Regions from separate parts of the Paeniglutamicibacter sulfureus genome, predicted to be linked through region 2. Evidence: predicted binding sites of a transcription regulator. Region 2 holds the regulator's gene; the other holds the start of a gene.
What was found. Region 2 encodes LexA, which represses DNA repair genes until DNA is damaged. Its sites were predicted from a motif close to TCGAACANNTGTTCGA; they were not measured.

Region 1 (5,078 bases), 4.0 Mb from region 2:
CGCTGGGTTCCACGGGGGTGCGTTCGAGCAGGTGCGCGTCGGAGAGGATGACGCCGCAGGGGTGCATGGAGATGTGGCGGGGCAGCCTGTCGAGGCGTTCGGTGAGGTCCACGAGCAGGTCGAGCTGTTTTTCGGTGCCGAGGCGGTCGGCGAAGGGGGCGAGTTCGGGTTTTTCCTCCAGGGCTTCGCGGAAGGACGAGGCGGAGAAGCGCCAGAGCTGCTTGGCGATCACGTCGATGTCTTCCTCCTCCATGCCAAGGGCCTGGCCGGCGTCGCGTACAGCCCCCCTGGCTCGGTATCCGTTTTGCATGCTCATGAGGCTGACGCGTCGGTGCCCGAAGCGGTCGAAGATCTTTTGGTAGATGTTGTGGCGTTGGGCGGATTCGACGTCGATGTCGATGTCGGGCAGGGTGGCGCGGTCGCGGGAGAGGAAGCGTTCGAAGAGCAGGTCGTGGGCCAGGGGGTTCACCTGGCTGATGCCGATGAGGTAGTTGACCAGTGAGGAGGCGCCGGACCCGCGGGCGGCGGAGCGTATCCCCATCCCCGTGATCATGGAGCTGACTTCCGCGACGGTGAGGAAGTAGGGGGCGAAGCCGAGGTCGGAGATGGTGGACAGTTCGGCCTGGAGTCGGTGGCGCAGCGCGGGGTCGTTGGCATCGGCGGGGAGCAGCCGGGTGATTCCGGCTTCCGCGCGGGCGGCGAGTTCGGCGTTGGGTTCGGCGGTGATGCCGATGATGTGTGCCTCGGGGACCACGGGGATTCCCCATCCGGTGTCCGGGACCGGGTCGATCCGTGCCCAGTCGGCGAGCGCGGCGGTGTTGCGCAGCAGGGTGGCAGCCAGGGTGGAGTCGGAGGCGTAGCGGGCGATCTCGGTGGCGAGGTGGTGCATGTGCCCGGCGGGCTTGAGCCAGCCCTGCCCGTTGGGTTGGATGTCGTTGAGGGTTTCCAGGGAGCTCAGCGCCCGCGCGGAGTCCAGGACGTCGGCGGTGGCCGCCCCGTCCGGGTCCGTGTAACGCACGGCGTTGGTGAGGATGGGGGCGATGTCAGCGGAGGCGGCGCAGCGCAGCATGCGGATGGCGTGTGCGGTGCTGAGCCTGTCCCCTGGGTTGTTCAGGTGGGTGGTGATCTCCACCCGCAGTGCCTCGGGTCCCAGCAGGGTGCGCCAGGTGTGCAGGGCGGTGCGTGCCTGGGAGTAGTGGCGGTGTCCGGTGGCCAGACCGATGTCGGAGCCCGGCCCCAGCAGGATGGTCAGCAGCGCCTCCCCCTGCGGGCCCAGTGCATGGGTGGCCAGTTCTTCGCGGGTGATGCCGATGTGTCCCTTGGGCGCAGCCGTGGCCGGGGCTTTTTGGTGTGCTGCGGTGACCAGGCGGCAGAGTGCCGCGTACCCGGCGCCGCTGTCATGCCCCCTGGCCAGGGCGACGATGCGCCCGGCCGTGCGCATGGGCAGGGGCTTGCCGTGGGCGGCACGTGGCGGTGCGGGTTCAAGGATGGCAAGGTCCACCCCGAGGATGGGGTCGATTCCGTGCTCGATGCAGGCCTTGAGGTGCTTGACGCTTCCGTAGAGTCCGTCGCGGTCGGTGATGGCCAGGGCATCCGCCCCGTCGGCGAGCGCCGCGGCGACAAGGTTCTCGGGCCAGGAAACCCCGTAGTGTGCGCTGAAGGCCGAGGCGACGTGCAGGTGGGTGAAGCCCATGCCAGTGTGCCCTCCTTGCCTATTCCCGCTCCTCCACCTTTGTTCCATGCGCCCCGATAGGGGCCTGGGTGTGTTTGGGCTTGGGGTCCGGGTGGGCACCGCGCCCGTTGGAGGGATGACACCATCATATTAGAACATGTGTTCGATTCAAGCCCCGGAACGACCCCACTGCGCAATCATTGTGGATAGGCAACCGGATCCCGCAACTGACCTGTGGCGGGATTCTTCCGGTGAGAATGCCCACCCCGGTCCCGGGGGCTAGATCCCTTCGGCGGCCCCGAGCCTGTCTAGGGCCACCAGATAGGCTTCGGAATAGCTGGGGAACTGCGGCACCGCGTCGCGCAGGACCTGCAGCGGGGTCTCGCCCCTGATGGCCATGGACGCCTGGTGGATCCATTCGCTGGCCTGCGGGGCAATGGCCCAGGCTCCGACCAAGACCCTCCGATGCCGATCCACCAGGATGCCAAGATCCCCGTGCGGGTCTTGTTCGTAGGTCCACGGCCGGGCGATCGCCTCGGGCAGGTTGACCTGGATGGACACCGCGTCAATCCCGCGCCCCTCGGCCTGTTCGCGGGTGAGGCCCACGGCGGCGATCTCCGGGGCGGCGAACACCACGCGCGGGATCCCGTCATAGCTCGCGTTTCGGTCCCTGCCCAGGATGCAGTCGGCGACAATGCGCCCCTGGTACTTGGCGACGTGGGTGAAGGGCATGATCCCGGTGACGTCCCCGATGGCCCAGAGCCCCTCTGCCGCCCAGCAATGCTCGTCCACCCGAACGTTGCCGCGGCCATCGAGGGTCGCCCCCGCCCTGGCCACATCCAGGCCCTCGGTGCGCGGGGTGCGCCCGGTGGCGAAGATGACGGCGTCGGCCACGACCTCTCCGCCTTCGCGCAACGCCAGGATGCTGCTTCCGCCATCTCCACGCCGCCCGACGGCCACGGAGCTGTTGGCCATGACCTTGACCCCGCGCTCGCGCAGGTACCCTTCGGCGAGCGCGGAGACCTCGGGCTCCTCGCGGCCCAGCAGCCGTGCGCTGCGATTCAGCACGGTGACCTCTACCCCGAATCCGGACAGGAAGAACGCCGTTTCCAGGGCCACTGCGCTTCCGCCCACGATGGCCACCGACTGGGGCAGCGTGTCGAGCGTATAGACCTCACGGTTGGTCCAGGCGGTGATGTCGCCGATCCCGGGGAAGTCGGGAACCGAGGGCGAGGTCCCGGTGGCGATGATGATGTGGTGCGCCAGGTATTGTTCCCCGTTGGCCACCACGTGCCCGGGACCCGAGATGAAGGCCTTCCCGCGCACCACCGTTGCCCCGCGCCGGGCGTACCCCTCGGCCTGGGCGCTGTCATCGAGGTGTCGAGCCATGTAGTCGCGGTAGTCCCTGGCCTTCTCCCAGTCCAGGGTGCTCGAGGAGGCACCCGCGGCGCCGTCGGCCTCGATGTTCACCTCAGGTCCACGCAGGATCGTCTTGGAGGGAATGCAGGCCCAGTAGGCGCATTCCCCGCCAATGAGTTCGGATTCGAAGACCACGATCTTCTTGCCGGCGGTCAGCAGGCGATCGGCAACGACCTCGCCTCCGGGGCCCATGCCGATGATTGCCGCATCGAATACTTCTTCCATCTGAGCACTCCCGTGGTTGGGTTCCTCGCGGCCGCCATCCAGGCGCCTGCTCCCTAGCCTTGCACCTCACCCCTCCAACAACCAGAGTCCACGGCCGCGAACCCGGTGACCGGCGCGGGGTCTTGTGGTCCGATCCTTCGCACTAGGCGCTCTCCCGGTAGGCCTCGGGCATGCGAATGATGCGCCAACGACCGGTCTCAACCTGCCGGGAAACCTCAAAGGTGCGCAGCGGCCCCACGCCGGCGAGCTTGACCTGCAATTGCCAGACCTCATAGTCCACGAGCCCCGGCCCGCGTCCGCGTTCGGCGCGCAATTCCTCGGTCCACCATTTGCGCCGCTCGAACCAGCGCACCGGCTCGGCCGCCAGCTTGTATTCCCGACCCTGCCAGCGCAGGCGAATCGGCACCCCCGCCGGCGTGCAGTCAACTTCGATCGACTGGGTAAAGATTCCCATTCGCTCGCCACCTTCCCCTCGCACAAACGTGCCCGTTGCCGCCACACCCCGAAGAGGTGGGCGGCGGCAGCGGGCCGCACCCATGCACTGAACCATTTTATTAGAAACTTTGTTCTATACAAGGGGAGACTAGAACGCATGTACGACGATTTGTTGTTTCGGGGCCCTATTGCCCGGGTCTCACGTGGGCCTATGCTGGTGAGCATGACTTCAAACACGCCTCCGGCCATCACTGCGCTCACCCTTGGCGTGCGCGACGTCCAGCGCTCACGCGACTTCTACGTCACAGGCCTGGGCTTCCGCGAAATCAACTACATCCCCGGCGAGATCCTGTTCGTCCAAGCGGGGTACGGGCTGATGCTCGCACTGTGGAACGTCGAATCCATGCCCGGCGAATACGGGGAAGTCGGCCACGGCCCGCTGGCTCCGCCGCTATCCGTGGGGCACAACAGCGCAAGCGTCGAGGAGGTCAACGAGCTCTACGCCAGGGCACTTGCCGCCGGCGCGACCTCGATCGGCGCACCGACCCTCCGGGAGTGGGGCGGCACCAGCGCCTGCGTGGCCGACCCCGACGGGTTCCGCTGGGACTTTGTGCACAACCCGTCCTTCGCCATCGACGACGACGGGACCGTCACCGGTGTCTAGCCGGCACCGATGCACCCCCCTCACCGCTGAAAATCCCGGCCGCCCGTGAGACTCTGCAACCTGCCGATCCGCCGCATCGCCGAAGACGGACTTTCCCCCGCGCCCCGCGACCAATGGCCCCACACCCTCCCGCCGGTGCGCCAGCTTCTAGACCAGGGTCTGGACTTCGGACCGGCCACCATATTCGTGGGCGAAAACGGCTCGGGAAAGTCAACCCTGGTGGAGGCCATCGCCCTCGGCTACGGACTCTCGCCCGAGGGCGGCTCCACCGGCGCACAGCACAGTACCCGGGTCACGGAATCGGGCCTGGAGCGGCACCTGCAACTGGTCAGGAACGCCGGCGCGAGCCGGCGCGGCTACTTCCTTCGCGCCGAAACCATGCACGGGCTTTACACCTATTTGGAAGACAATCCCTCCATGCGGCGCAAGGACCCGGAATTCCACACCATGAGCCACGGCGAGTCGTTCCTCGAGCTCATGGTGGACAGGTTTCGCGAGGGCGGCCTGTGGGTAATGGATGAGCCCGAGTCGGCACTCTCGTTCTCCGGATCCCTGGCCTTGGTGGGCATCCTGAAGGACCTGATCGCCGAGGGAAATTCCCAGGTCGTCATATCCACGCATTCGCCGCTGCTCGCGGCCCTGCCAGGAGCAGACATTTATGAA
Region 2 (5,078 bases):
GAAGCGGGTGATGCCCGCCTTGTTTCCCAGGGCGGTGCGCAGCACCTCGCCAATGGTGATGGCGGTGTCTTCGACGGTGTGGTGCACGTCGATGTGGATGTCTCCGGTGGCGCGCACCGTCAGGTCGATCAGCGAATGCTTCGAAAGCGCGGTCAGCATGTGGTCGTAGAACGGGACGCCGGTGCTGATTTCCGAGCGGCCGGTGCCGTCCAGATCAAGTTCGACAAAGACGGAGGACTCGCTGGTGATGCGTTCGAGGCGAGCGCGACGACCCGTGAGTTTTTCGGCAGACATGCACATTCCTTTAGATCAGGCGTTGAGACGAGGATGTGGTGCGGCGGCTGGCTCGTGCGCGACCGGGCATTTCGTGAAATTCGCCCGCCGCGTCCAGCGCCACCCCACCAAGTTTAGCGTGAGTGCGTGTGAGGACCCTGATCGAGCAGTTCCTCGAGACGGACAAGGAATGCGGTGGTTTCGTCCTCGGTGCCCGCGGTGACCCGAAGGTGGCCGGGAATCCCGACATCCCTGATGATCACTCCGGCCTCCAGCAGGCCCTCCCAGATGGCCTTGGTGTCCTTGACTCCCCCGAAGAACACGAAGTTCGAATCGCTGGAGGCAGGGCGCAGCCCCATGCGCGTGAGCTCGTTGACGATCCGGTCCCGCTGGACCTTGATGGCCTCGACGTTGGCCAGCAGGATGTCGGAGTGCTTCAACGCCGCATTCGCGGTCGCCTGGGTGACCGCCGAAAGGTGGTACGGCAGGCGCACCAGGCGGATCGCGTCGGTGACCTCCGGGGCCGCGGCAAGGTAGCCGAGGCGTGCTCCGGCCAAGGCGAAGGCCTTGGACATGGTGCGCGAGACAATGAGCCGCTCGCGATCGGGCAGCAGGGACAACGCCGAAGGCGTCCCGGTGTGGGCAAACTCCGCGTAGGCCTCGTCAACGATCACGATGGCGTTGCTGGCCCGGCCGGCTTCGTAGACGGCTTCGACGACGTCGAGTCCCAACGCGGTACCGGTGGGATTGTTGGGCGAACACAGGATGACAATGTTCGGCGCGGCCTCACGAACCTGTGCCGCCGCATCCTCCGCCGAAAGTCCATAGTCCTCGGAACGGATTCCCGCAACGTAGGTGGTGTCGGTCCCTGCTGCCAGCAGCGGATACATGGAGTAGGTGGGAGGGAAACTCAGGACGGTGCGGCCCGGCCCGCCGAAGGCCTGCAGGATTTGCTGGAGCACTTCGTTGGATCCGTTGGCTGCCCAGATGTTGTCCGCTTCGAGCCCGTGGCCCAGGAACGCGGCAAGACGTTCACGCAATTCGGTGAATTCACGGTCGGGATAACGGTTCAATCCCACGGCGGCCGCGGAGACTTCTTCGACAATGGCGCGATGCACTTCCGCGGGTAGCGGGTGGGTGTTTTCATTGACGTTCAACTGAATCGGTACGTCAATTTGGGGAGCACCGTAGGGTTCGAGACCTTGAAGATTTTCTCGCAGGGGCAGATTTGCCAGGCGATTTAGCCGTTCATTCACGGGCCAAGTCTACGGCGGTGGCAGGTGGGGCCAAGAATCTTCGCCGGTGCAGAGGGTAATAATCGGTTCGCAATGCCTTGTATCGGCGCCCGCGGGAGCGCCGGTGCGGGGGCTAGCTTCCGGTGGGAACGAAGAGTTCGGCACCGGGGTGCAGCACCGAGCTGTTGAGGTTGTTGAGGTCGCCGATCTGTTGAACCGCATCGCGGGGCTCGAGCTGCGGAGCGAACTCGCGGGCAATCCCCCACAGCGTATCCCCTTCGATGACGGTGACGCTGACCGCGTCAACGCCCAGCGGCACTTCCGCCGATGCGTTGGCCGGGGAAAGGAACAGGCCCAGGAGCATCAGTGCTGCGGCACTCACCACGAAGATGGGAAGTCCGATCAGCACGAACTTTCCGCGACGAGTGAGCCGCAGGGGTGCCAGCGTTGGCTGGGATTCGGGCAAGTAGTCGTCGGATGTTACAAGGTGGAGCGGGGCCGAGAAAGCAGTGTTTGCCATGTCTTTGCCTTTCCTCTGAATTCACGTGGCCGGCTGGGACCCTGGGGCGCCTAGTCGAACACGTGACGATTATTCGAACGCATCTTTCGAACATGTGTTCGTAGTGCGTATCTTATTTCTAGCACTTTTCGACGACACGTGTCCAGATCTGTTCGAACAAATCTTTGAAAGCAGTGACTTTGTCTACTAGGATGTTGGTTGTGAAGCGATGTATTTACTACATCAACCCACACCGACAATTTGCGGCACGCGCGGGCAACCGGCGACGATCGGGATGAGGCATTGACAATGACGACCGAACAACGAACCCCTCGACGCGACGCGAAGAGCCTGACCATTCGCCAGAAGAAGGTCCTGGAGACCATCCAGCGCTCCGTGAGCAGCAACGGCTACCCGCCGTCGATGCGTGAAATCGGGGACGCCGTGGGACTTGCCAGCCTCTCGAGCGTGACCCACCAGCTCAGCCAGCTCGAGAAACTTGGCTACATCAGGCGCGATCCGCGCCGCCCGCGCGCCATGGAGATCCTGCTGCCGTTGCAGCTCAAGAGCGAGGCCAAGCTCGAGGTGGTGGAGGGCCAGTCGGATCTCAGGGCAGCCAACGGCATGAACGTCTCGGAACTGACAACCTCCGCGGACACCGCCATGGTCCCCCTGGTGGGGCGCATTGCCGCCGGCGGACCGATCCTGGCCGACCAGGCGATCGAGGACGTTTTCGCCTTGCCGCGCCAGCTGGTGGGGCATGGCGAGCTCTTCATGCTCAAGGTCAGCGGCGACTCCATGATCGATGCCGCCATCTGCGACGGCGACTGGGTTGTCGTGAGGCGCCAGCCGACGGCGAACAACGGCGACATCGTCGCCGCGTTGCTCGAGGACGAAGCCACGGTGAAGACCTTCCGCCAGCGCGATGGCCACACCTGGCTTTTGCCGCAGAACTCCCGATACGAACCGATCCTTGGTGACGCCGCAACCGTCATGGGCAAGGTCGTATCGGTCATGCGCTCCGTCTAGGTCCGCAGCCACAACTCATCCCGCAACACAGCGAGGGCCGATCATCGGATCGGCCCTCGCTGTTGTTTGCGCACCCTGCACATCTCCCGCGACCGGGATGCCTGCAAGGCAACGTGCTCAGCCCTCGCTGAGCCTTTCGAGCGCGGAAATGACGGTGGCCTTGTTCGGTGTTGCCCACAGCGGTGGCAGGGAAGCCCGCAGGAACGTTCCGTAGCGTTCGGTGGCCAGGCGCGAGTCGAGCACCGCGACCACGCCCTTGTCGTTGACCGAGCGGATCAGGCGGCCCGCACCCTGTGCCAGACGCACCGCCGCATGGCTTGCGGCCACGGCCATGAAACCGTTTCCGCCGTGCTTGGCGACATCGCGGCTGCGTGCCGAGGAGAGCGGATCATCCGGGCGCGGGAACGGGATCTTGTCGATGATGACCAATCGGCAGGCGTTTCCCGGCACATCGACGCCCTGCCACAGCGTCATCGTCCCAAAGAGGCAGGTATCGGGCTCCGCCGAGAACTGGTCGACCAGCGCCTTCATGCTGGACTCGCCCTGGCACAGGATGGGAATGTCCAGGCGTGCGCGCAGGATCTCCGCAGCGTCCTCGGCCGCGCGGCGGGAGGTAAACAGCGCCAGCGCCCCGCCGTTGGAGGCCTTGATGAGATCCTCGATCTCTGCAAGCGTCTCCTGGGACATTTGGCGCCCGGGCTTGGCCAGGTGTTTGGCAACGTAGAGGATGCCCTGCTTGGGATAGTCGAAGGGACTGCCGACGTCGACGCCGTTCCAGGTCGGCGCCCCGTCCCCCACGAGCCCCAGGGATCCTGCCACCGGTTCAAACGCCGCACCGATGGCCAGGGTTGCGCTCGTGAGGATGACGGTCCGGCCGTCGAAGAGACCTTCCCTGAGTTTTCCCGCCACCGAGAGCGGTGCAACCATCAAGGTCGGCTGGCTTGACTCGTCCGGTTGGACATAGCCCTCCCCGGGGCTGAAGTGGCCGGGCCGAGAGGCCCAGATCACCTCGCGCTCCTCGGTCATTTCAAGCATCTTGGTGCATTGCTCCACCAGGTACATGACCTGGGAACGGGCCATCTGGCGTCCCCCGTCCGCAGGGGCGTTGGCCTCGGGCTTGGAGTCGGAGAGCACCACGCGTGCGGCTTCGGCGATCTGGTTGATCGCGGCTTCCTGGTCCTCGTTCAGGCCGCGGGCCATGAGCCCGGTGGGCACTCCCTCCAGCGCACGCTGCAGGGCCTTGGCGCCCTGGTTCAGCGCGTCCACGCTCACCGAGCAGTGCTTGCGGGCAGCCGAAGCGGCGGTCTGGACCATGTTGACCGACAGCGGCCGCGTCACCGAGCTGGTCACCCGGTCCTGCAGCTCGTGGGCCTCGTCAATGATGACGGTGTCGAAGTCCGGCAGCACGGCCAGGCCTTCGAAGGCCGAGACGGCCAGCATGGCGTGGTTGGTGATCACCACGTCGGCGTCGGCCGCTCGGGCGCGTGCCAGTTCGCTGAAACATTCGGCGGCCATGGGGCACTTTTGCGCGCCCAGGCAGTCCATCGCGCTGACCGAAACCTGGCGCCAGGCCTTGTCGCTGACTCCCGGGGTCAGGTCGTCGCGGTCACCGCTGTCGGTTCGTTCGGCCCACTGCCGCAGGCGCACCACTTCCTGGCCCAGGGCAGAGCCGGGGCCCTCGGAGGAACCACCGAGAACGGGGGTGCCGGATTCCATGGAAAACAGGGCGCCCTCGTCGTCGTCCGGGTATCCGCCGCTGAGTTTGTACTGGCACACGTAGTTGGAGCGGCCCTTGACCAGGGCCACTTCCATCTCGCGTGGCAGTTTGTCTTTCAGGGACGACAACAGGCGCGGCACATCGCGCCCGACGATCTGCGCCTGCAGCGCGAGGGTTGCGGTGGAAATCACCACAGGTTTTTCGGATCCCAGCGCGTGCGCCAGCGCCGGAACCAGATAGGCCATGGACTTGCCGGTTCCGGTTCCTGCCTGCACCAGCAGGTGTTCACCGGTTTCCATGGCGCGCACGACCTGGCGTGTCATCT

Region 1: ABD687_RS02220 (DNA polymerase III subunit alpha) is a predicted target of LexA. The motif match lies at 1,824-1,839, and genes of this name have one in related genera.

What each region holds. Positions count from the first base shown of each region.
Region 1 is NZ_BAAAWO010000001.1:482,932-488,009, reverse strand. It holds gene ABD687_RS02220 (DNA polymerase III subunit alpha) at 1-1,693, opposite strand, end outside; gene ABD687_RS02215 (dihydrolipoyl dehydrogenase family protein) at 1,952-3,316, opposite strand; gene ABD687_RS02210 (hypothetical protein) at 3,459-3,770, opposite strand; gene ABD687_RS02205 (VOC family protein) at 3,975-4,415, shown strand; gene ABD687_RS02200 (AAA family ATPase) at 4,461-5,078, shown strand, end outside.
Region 2 is NZ_BAAAWO010000001.1:4,513,780-4,518,857, reverse strand. It holds gene hisB (imidazoleglycerol-phosphate dehydratase HisB) at 1-294, opposite strand, end outside; gene ABD687_RS20400 (histidinol-phosphate transaminase) at 408-1,529, opposite strand; gene ABD687_RS20395 (LysM peptidoglycan-binding domain-containing protein) at 1,642-2,028, opposite strand; gene lexA (transcriptional repressor LexA) at 2,317-3,036, shown strand; gene ABD687_RS20385 (ATP-dependent DNA helicase) at 3,154-5,078, opposite strand, start outside.